Regions from separate parts of the Neobacillus sp. 114 genome, predicted to be linked through region 2. Evidence: riboswitches for the same ligand, from Rfam matches in the RefSeq annotation. Region 2 holds a riboswitch; the other holds the start of a gene.
The links. Region 2 has a riboswitch for ZMP and ZTP ahead of QNN06_RS30965 (phosphoglycerate dehydrogenase). Riboswitches for the same ligand answer to the same signal wherever they lie in the genome.
Positions count from the first base shown of each region.

Region 1: another riboswitch for ZMP and ZTP. It lies ahead of QNN06_RS29945 (bifunctional 5,10-methylenetetrahydrofolate dehydrogenase/5,10-methenyltetrahydrofolate cyclohydrolase); the one in region 2 lies ahead of QNN06_RS30965 (phosphoglycerate dehydrogenase).

Region 1 covers NZ_CP126144.1:6,134,157-6,138,975, reverse strand. The annotation lists gene QNN06_RS29950 (3D domain-containing protein) at 432-1,535, shown strand; gene QNN06_RS29945 (bifunctional 5,10-methylenetetrahydrofolate dehydrogenase/5,10-methenyltetrahydrofolate cyclohydrolase) at 1,612-2,445, opposite strand; ZMP/ZTP riboswitch at 2,497-2,582, opposite strand; gene QNN06_RS29940 (hypothetical protein) at 2,726-2,911, shown strand; gene QNN06_RS31310 (alpha-helical endospore appendage domain-containing protein) at 3,164-3,874, shown strand; partial or broken gene QNN06_RS29925 (DUF4352 domain-containing protein) at 3,922-4,032, shown strand; partial or broken gene QNN06_RS29920 (DEAD/DEAH box helicase) at 4,401-4,819, opposite strand, start outside.
Region 2 covers NZ_CP126144.1:6,346,153-6,350,971, reverse strand. The annotation lists gene QNN06_RS30970 (amino acid permease) at 50-1,414, shown strand; gene QNN06_RS30965 (phosphoglycerate dehydrogenase) at 1,489-2,688, opposite strand; ZMP/ZTP riboswitch at 2,738-2,816, opposite strand; gene QNN06_RS30960 (ABC transporter substrate-binding protein) at 3,115-4,275, shown strand; gene QNN06_RS30955 (branched-chain amino acid ABC transporter permease) at 4,431-4,819, shown strand, end outside.

The DNA.
Region 1 (4,819 bases), 210 kb from region 2:
GGACGCCTGGCTTTTTAGGTAGTTGGGGTACGCTTGAGATGGGGGTCCGGCGTGTAAAATCTAGATTGAGGCGAGTAAATCATGAAATTCAGCGAGTAAAAGTCAAAAGTTGGCGAGTAAATCCTAATTTTTAACGAGTAATCTCACGAAATCGACGAGTAAATTTTAAAAAAGGTAAATTTCAACCCCAATACAGGACTTTCGCCTCAACAGAGGTGTCCACCGCACACGGACAAATGTCCACGTACGGTGCCCGACACCTTTACCTACAATTTTCCAATAAATACCCAATTTTTTGATTTATGACACTTTTTTGCCATAAAACAGCTATTTTTATCATGAATAAGTCGATTTGTGATATTCTTTTAATATTTTTGTAACATAACTGGCAAGTTTGTCTGTTATAAATAGTATAACGAGGAGGGGAGTATATGCAATCGACGATCAAGCGTATTTTACTAGTAGTACTTGCAATCGCTACATACGCATCAGGCGGCACCATGGTTACATATGCACAAACAAGCAGTGAAGCACTTCGCAATGCTCAACAGCAGCTCCAGGAAAAACAGCAAATTGTGAATCAGCAAAAACAAGAACAGCAAGCTGTTAATCAAGAAATACAAGGAATTCAGAAAGAACTAGATTCAATATATGCATATATTACAAAGAACCAAGAAGAAATGGCCCAAACTCAGGCCAAAATCGACGAAGTGAACAAGCTGATTGAACAAAAGAAAGAAGAGATTGTCGCGCTGGAGGATAAAATTCTCGGCCGTAAAGACATCATGAAAAAGCGGGCCGTGGCCATGCAGCAAAGTGACAATTTCAATATCGTCATGAACGTATTCTTAGAATCTGACAGCATCTCCGATTTCATTAAGCGTGCAAGCGCAGTCTCGACATTGATGGATGCTGACAAAGATATTTTGAACGCCCAAAAGGCAGACCTTCAGAAAATTGAAGACGATAAAAAGGAAATCGATAAGCAGGAACAGGTTTTAGAGGAGCAGAAAACCGTCCTTGCCAACAAGCAATCCGAACTAGATCAAAACCTGCAAAAGCGTCAGGAAGTCCTAACGGCCATGCAGGATAAATATAATCAAATTACGCAACAATTGGCTCTAGCCGAGCAGGACAAAGCAAAAGTTCAGTCACAAATGGCCGGCATTCAAGCGGCAATTGCTCAGCAGCAGGCAAGCGCACGCGCAGCTTCCGCACCAGCGCAGGATACCTCTAGCGCTAGTCTTAGCGGCAAGGAAATGTACGTTACCGCAACCGCTTACAGCCATGAAGATTCAGGCTCGATAACGAAATTGGGCTACAACATCGAGGCCAATCCAAATATGAAATTGATTGCAGTCGATCCGTCTGTTATCCCGCTTGGTTCACGTGTATGGGTCGAAGGCTATGGCGAAGCGATTGCTGGAGACACTGGCGGCGCTATCAAAGGCCACCGTATCGACGTTCTCAAACCAAACAGTGCAGAAGCAAGAGTCTGGGGCAGAAAAACCGTCAAGCTAATTATTTTAAATTAATTTTTGAAAAATAAATTTCTTGTAATCAAGAGACCCGGTACTGGAGCGTGCCGGGTCTTTTGATGTGTGTTGTCACTTACAGTTTCTCTGCGGAATCAACCGTATGTTTCAACAAGGTCGCAATGGTAATTGGACCAATACCCCCTGGAACAGGAGTGATGGCACTTGCCGCTTCGTAACATGTGTCATAATCAATATCCCCAACATTGCCTTTATTGTAACCTGCATCTAATACAACGGAACCCTGCTTTAACCAGCTTCCCTGAATAAATTTAGGCAGTCCAACCGCTGCCACAACAATATCAGCATGTTTTAAGATTTCAGGTAAATTGGCTGTTTTTGAATGGCAAGTCGTTACGGTCGCGTTTGCATTAAGAAGTAACGCAGAAACAGGTTTCCCTAAGATAGGGCTTCTCCCCACTACGACAGCATGTTTACCCTCAATTGGAATCTGGTAATAGTCTAACATTTTCATAATGGCTGCTGGTGTGCAGGAGGGGTATTCTCCAAAGCCTAATGCCGTCTGTCCGAACCCTGCACTTGTGACGCCGTCCACATCTTTGCGAATATCAATGGCTTCAAAAGCGGCACGTTCATCAATTTGCGAAGGAACGGGATGCTGCAAAAGAATACCGTGAACCGAGGGATCGTTATTTAATTCTTTAATCGTTTCTATCAGCTCCAATGTCCCTGTTTCTTCAGGCAAATGAACACGAATAGATTCTATGCCCAGTCTTTTGCAAGCATTTCCTTTCATTCTTACATAGGTCTCTGAAGCGGGATTATCACCAACTAAAATCGTTGCGAGGCATGGGGTTATACCTTTATTTTTTAGAAGATCAATACGTGCTTTCAAGCCTTCTTTAATTTCTTGTGCAACGACATTTCCATCCAAAATGATTTTTTCCATTACAAGCCCTCCTGAAAAAATGTAATAAAAAAGAGATAAGGAAATAATCCTTATCTCTGCCCAGACGACCCGACACTATATAAAACACAGCTTCCCTGTGGTCATTTCCACAAATGTCGTCAGTAACTGTGTCCATTTCCTTGTTATAAGTAAAAGATAACATATAAGCTTTAAATGTCAATAAAGTTCTGATTTTCCCAAAACCCAAAATCTTCAAATGATATTGTCCTATTGTTTTTAGTAATCTGTTTAATGATAGTAGAAATGGGAGAGAACTCATTTGGAAATAGAGAGAAAGAAATATACAAAATGGTCGTTTAAAATAATTTTGATTTTAATGGGTTTCCTTTTTATAAAAGTGTTTGAAGCATTCATATTGGAACGAATTATTCATTGGATTTGGAATAAACCATTTGTAAGAATGGAAGAATCCATTGACATTTTTGTTACGATATTGGCGGCTTAGGAAGGAAGAACAGTCATTATCATGTATAAGGGCTGTTTTTCTTTTCAAACTTTGAGTATGTTTAGTTCTCTTTAGATTTTGCTATGCTTCTAACTTCATCAACAGTAAGTCCAGTACGTTTAGCAAAAGGAGATCGGGCATTGGGCCGATGAAGATATAAGAAATTTATCCATTTTAGGGACAATTGCACAGACTCATTAAAAAAAATCGAGTAGAATGTCAAGGACTATAATTTTAAGGAGTTGAAGAGTATTGTCTTTACCCGGCATACCGAATATAACGCCTACCATTTCGCTTAGTGTGGGGCAAACTGTTCCATTGTTACTGGCTTCCGTTGCTCTTGAGGAGTTGGCTCTTGCTCACCTTTTGAATGCAGAAGCTGAAAAACTTCAACTTGTTCTTGGTACATTAACCCCAACAAGAACTACATTTTCTCCTGCAACCGTTACGTTGACTAATCTTCTTGATATTGATGCAAGTGTTCAAAGGACCCTTCGTGACGTCATCAAGAAAGAAATGCTGTTGGAGTTCAAGTTTGAAAATATCCTAGATTTAATCCCAACTATCACCACAACTCCAGGGGTTGGTACCCTGACAATGATGAAAACTGCAGCGCCAAATCCTGTGTCGGTAGGGCAACTGCTTACCTACACCATTGTGGTGTCAAATACGGGAACCGCACCCCTAACCAATTTACTGGTATCCGAGCCGATACCAGCAGGTACCAATTTTGTGTCAAGTAATGCTCCAGGATTTACCGTTACTCAAACACCACCCGGAAACCCAACATTGGTAACCTTCACAACACCTTCACTTGCTCCTTTAAGTTCTGCCACGATAACGGTTGTAGTAAGGGTGCTAGGTTCTGCAGGACCTACTGTTACAAATATTGCCACTGCGATTGCAGATGGAGTAGCTCCTGTAACTGCGACAACTACTGTAACAGTGCAGAGGGGGGGATAGCTCCTGTAACTAGATCAACGACTACAATGGTTGGTTGACCACTTACATTAACACAAGAAGGTGAGATTGTTTTTGATGTCCCTGCTGACGCAAAAGTTCTTGTCCTTAAAGTACGTGGAGGATTTACAGGAAAAGAAAAGACACTTAAAGTGGAATAGGAGCACATGATTTTAAGGAATCCTGACAAAAACAGACCAAGGATGGGATCACATTGATTCCATCCTTCCATCCTTTCATTCTGTATTCATCATATAACTACTCCTACTATTTATTCAGTCATTTTCAATTATGACATTTTTAATAATTAGAATTAGTTTCTGTATAATGGTATGTTAAATAATTCACATAATTGTTGTGTAGTGCTTTATGGAATATTAAAAAACAAAGAGCCACCTTAACCTAACAAAAATTAGGAGCTTTATACTTACAGAAACGAAATAAAAAAACAGCGGCCTCTATAGCCGCTGTCCTCCCCAAGTGGACAAATGTCCACGCGCGGTGCCTGACGCGACTAGACACCACCAAATTACCCCAAATGCACCAAATCCCTTAATTCATCCGTAGAAAGCTCCGTAATCCAGTTTTCACTCTGGATAATCTGGTCATTCAAAAATTGCTTCTTCTCCAGCATGGCGTCGATTTTTTCTTCGAGTGTGCCGGTGCAGATTAGTTTGTGCACGTGCACGAAGCGGGATTGGCCAATCCGATAGGCCCGGTCAGTTGCTTGGTTTTCAACGGCCGGGTTCCACCAGCGGTCGTAGTGGATGACGTGGTTCGCCGCCGTCAGATTTAACCCAGTTCCGCCCGCCTTTAACGACAGCAGGAACACCGGGAACTCCCCGTTCTGGAATCGCTCAATCATCGTATCACGCTGCGTCTTCGGCACACTTCCGTTTAAAAATGGCACCTCGATGCCAAATTTCTTCTTCAACGTACTCCGAATCA
Region 2 (4,819 bases):
CCAATCTCTTTTTTTATTGGGTTTTTTAAATTTTAAGGGGGAGTCAAGGTTGGCACAGCAAGAATTAAAGAGGAATTTAGCAAATCGGCACGTTCAACTTATCGCAATTGGCGGCACCATTGGTACCGGATTATTCCTGGGGTCGGGTAAAGCCATCCAACTGGCTGGCCCATCCATTATCTTTGCTTATTTAATCGTAGGTATTGCCTGTTTCTTTGTGATGAGGGCGCTAGGGGAACTCCTGTTGTCTAAGGCTGGCTATCAGTCTTTTACTGACATAGCCGAAGATTATCTTGGACCGCGAGTTGCGTTTGTAACGGGATGGACCTATTGGTTTTGCTGGATTATGACCGCTATGGCTGATGTGATTGCTGTTGGTGTATATGTACGATATTGGTTTGATATCCCGCAGTGGATGCCTGCAATTGTCTGTTTGGTCGTCTTATTGGGCCTCAATCTATTAACGGTAAAGCTTTTTGGGGAATTGGAGTTCTGGTTTGCCTTAATAAAGGTAATTACCATTCTCGCCTTAATCGGAATGGGGGTCATTTTGCTAGTAATGGGATTCAAGACAGATGCAGGGGCGGTCTCTATTAAAAATCTTTGGGAACATGGAGGCCTTTTTCCAAATGGAATGACAGGCTTCTTGCTTTCATTCCAAATGGTCGTTTTTGCATTCGTTGGTGTGGAATTAGTGGGTGTATCGGCAGCGGAAACAGCCAATCCGGAAAAAAACATCCCATCGGCCATTAATAAAATTCCTTTACGGATTTTATTTTTCTACGTTGGCGCATTGATCGTTCTTCTATGTATTAATCCATGGACGGAACTGAATGCCGCTGAAAGTCCGTTTGTCAAAACGTTTAGTTTAGTCGGGATTCCGATTGCCGCAGGAATTATTAATTTTGTCGTTTTAACTTCAGCCGCTTCTGCTTGTAACAGTGGGATGTTTTCAACAAGCCGGATTTTATATAATTTAAGCAATAATAGCCAGGGACCAGCCAATTTTGCAAGACTGAATAAAAATCATGTGCCAAGTAACGCGCTATTGATTTCAACTCTTGTCCTGACAGGTGGAGCGCTCTTAAGCAAACTTATTCCGGAGCAGGCTTTTGGAATTGTGACAACCATTAGTGCCATTTGTTTTATTTGGGTTTGGGGCGTCATTCTGATTTGTCATGTAAGGTATAAGAAAACTCGTCCGGACTTACAGGCAAAATCAAAATTTAAAGCGCCATTTACACCATTTGTTAATTATGCGGTCCTAACCTTGTTTGCGGCGATTCTCATCATCATGCTGTTCGCCGACGCTACCCGTCCGGCCCTATTGTTGACACCACTATGGTTTATTCTATTATTTGCTTTGTATTCCTATAGAGGGAAAAAAGAGAAAAAACTAAAATTATCAGCATAGAATCCAATTGGGTAAAAGAAATGGAGCCGGTATTGAAACCAGGCTCCATTTTCATGTTAACTTAATTTTCCTTATTAAATAATCCGAGCTGTCACCATTCCAGGAATTTGTTTTACTTTTTCCTCTAAACCTGGAATAACATCGCCATTTACTTTATTATCAATGTCAATAATTGTATACGCATAACCCCCACGGCTTCTGTTGACCATATCAGCAATGTTTAAATGATAGCTGGATATTGCAGATGTAATCTGTCCGACCATGTTAGGAACATTCTGGTGGAATGCCGCCACGCGCCGCTTACCAGTATAAGGAAGACTGGTGTTTGGGAAATTCACTGAGTTTTTGATATTTCCTGTTTCTAAAAATTCCTTTACCTGCCGAGCTGCCATGATCGCACAATTTTCCTCTGATTCATTTGTGGAGGCGCCTAGGTGCGGAATTGGAACGGTATTTTTCATTTTGAGCACATTTTCATTCGGGAAATCGGTAACATACTTCCCAACCTTTCCGCTTTCGAGAGCGGCGGCCATGTCTGTTTCATTGACAAGTTCACCACGGGAGAAGTTTAAAATATGAACACTAGGCTTCATAATACTGAAGGTCGCTTGGTTAAACATACCTCTTGTGTCATCTGTTAGCGGTACGTGAACAGTGATATAGTCAGATTCTGCAAATAACTGTTCAATTGTCATTGCCCGCTGTACGTTGCGGGACAAATTCCAAGCGGTATCGACAGAGATAAATGGATCAAATCCGATGACATCCATATCTAAATCCAGCGCATCATTCGCCACAAGTGCACCTATCGCTCCTAAACCAATGACACCCAATGTTTTCCCTTTAATTTCTTTTCCGACAAATTGCTTCTTGCCTGCTTCGACAAGCTTTGGAATTTGTTGGCCTTCACCATCTAACGACTTAGTCCAAGCTACACCAGCAAAAAGGTTACGGGATGAAGCTATTAATGAGGTTAGGACCATTTCTTTTACAGCGTTGGCATTTGCTCCAGGGGTATTGAACACAACAATACCTTGCTCTGTACATCTATCGACGGGAATATTGTTGACACCTGCTCCTGCTCTTGCGATTGCCTTTAAATTTTCACCGAATTCTAATGAGTGCATATTAAAGCTGCGAACAAGGATGGCATCAGGGTTTTCACTGCCGTTGTCAACCAGAAAGCCGTTCTTATTGAATACGTTTAGCCCTCTTTCCGCGATATTATTAAGGGTTTTGATGGTGTTCACATTTTCTAAAGCGATCGTGCTCATTTTTCTTCCTCCTTTTATAAGCAGAAAGAGGTAAGGGAGTTAATTCCCTTACCTCTGCCCAGGCGAACGGCTTCGAAACCGTGTGCTCCCTCGCGGTTATCCGCGTTTCGCCAGTTACACACGGCCTTTTAAACTTATTTCATCGTATCACAAATTTTCATAATTTTCTACCCTAAATGATGTATGGGGACGGCTCTTTTGTTTCTGAAGAAGAAGAACCGTCCCCATATATCATTAACAGTAATAAAAATTTTTCATCAAATTTTTAATAAAATCCCTAGATTACAAGAATGAAAGCGTTTAACTATTTTTTCGAATAGAAATAAGATTCTAAAAATTCGGTACAAAATCTTTACATTAAAATAATATTGGTATTTAATAGATATATATAACTAATTTTGTCGAAAAATAGGGGGAAAGAAGGACATGAGAAAAATCCTTAATAAGTCGTTTCTGCTGTTTACTGTTCTTTTACTTGTTGTCTTAACAGCATGCAGTAATAATTCAGAAACTTCTGGCAAAAAGGGCGATTCGAAAGAAAGCGGCAAGGCCGTGGAAGCAAAAATCGGTGTTGTTTCCTATTTAACTGGACCTGGAGCAGCTTACGGTGAAGCTATTACTAACGGTTTTAATTTAGCGAAAAAAGAAATTAATGCAAAAGGCGATGTCAAAATCGACCTTGTTGTTGAAGACTCAGCAGGTAAACAAGAACAAGCTTTATCTGCAGCTCAAAAGTTAATGAGTGACGATAGTATTGTAGCCTTATTGGGACCTACATTAAGTACAGAAATGAATGTAGTCGGGCCTGAGGCAGACTTGAATGGTATTCCAATCATGGGTACATCTACTACTGCTGAAGGAATCCCACAAATCGGGGACTATGTATTTAGAAACTCACTGCCAGAAGCACTAGCTATTCCTGCAGCAGTGAAAAAAGCAGTTGATAAATACAAAGTGAAGAAAGTGGCTATTCTTTACGGAAATGATGATGTGTTTACAAAATCCGGTTATGACACGATGAAAAAGACAGCCGAAAAAATGAAGCTTGATGTAGTAACAACTGAAACCTTCCAAAAGGGTCAGGCTGACTATAATGCACAATTAACAAAAATTAAGGGTCTTCAGCCGGACTTAATTCTATGTTCAGCTCTCTATAATGAAGGTGCTGTTATTATGGACCAGGCCCGCAAACTGGGAATTGATGTACCATTTGTCGGCGGTAACGGATTTAACTCTCCACAGGTTATTCAAATTGCCGGACAGGCTGCTGATGGACTGATTGTGGCAACTCCTTGGTTTGGCGATAAGCAAGATCCAAAGGTTCAAGAGTTCGTGAAAAAGTATGAATCCGAATATGGCAAGAAACCAGACCAATTCGCAGCGCAGGCTTATGATGCGCTTTATATCATGGCTGAAGCACTAAAAAATGCAGGCGAAGCGGACCGCGATGCACTGCGTGATTCTCTTGCTGAAATTAAGGATTTTCCTGGGATCCTTGGTAAATTCTCCTTTGACAAGGATGGAGACGTTGTGATGGATCCAACCGTTCTTATTATCAAGGACGGGAAGTTCCAAATTTTCGAATAAGCTTGAACGTTCGATAGTTTGAAGGGTATCAATCAGAACAGAATGAATCACTACTATCAGCTGCTCCCCGCTCCAGGCTGCCAAAGCCTAAAGGCGGGGGGCTTTAATTAATACCATTAGTTTTTGAAAAAATTGAAGTTAGAGGGTGAGATGTTTTGCTATTAGAACAGCTAATAAACGGAATCACACTAGGAAGCATCTATGCCATCGTTGCCCTTGGATTTACGCTGGTTTTTGGAGTTCTTGGCATCATTAATATGGCGCATGGCGAAATCTTTATGTTTGGCGCTTTTGTAGGCGTCATGGTCACAAGTACATTGGGTTGGCCGATTTGGATGGCATTTTTAGCTGCAATTATTGTCACCGCAATTTTAGGTTATATGCTGGAGCGATTTGCCTTAAGACCGCTTCGCGGGAAAAAAGGCGTTTCGCACCTTGCCCCATTAATCAGCACGATTGGGGTATCAATTTTACTGGAAAATCTATCGCATCACTTATTCGGAGCGGGTAACCATCCATTTAAAAATGCGTTTGCAGAAATACA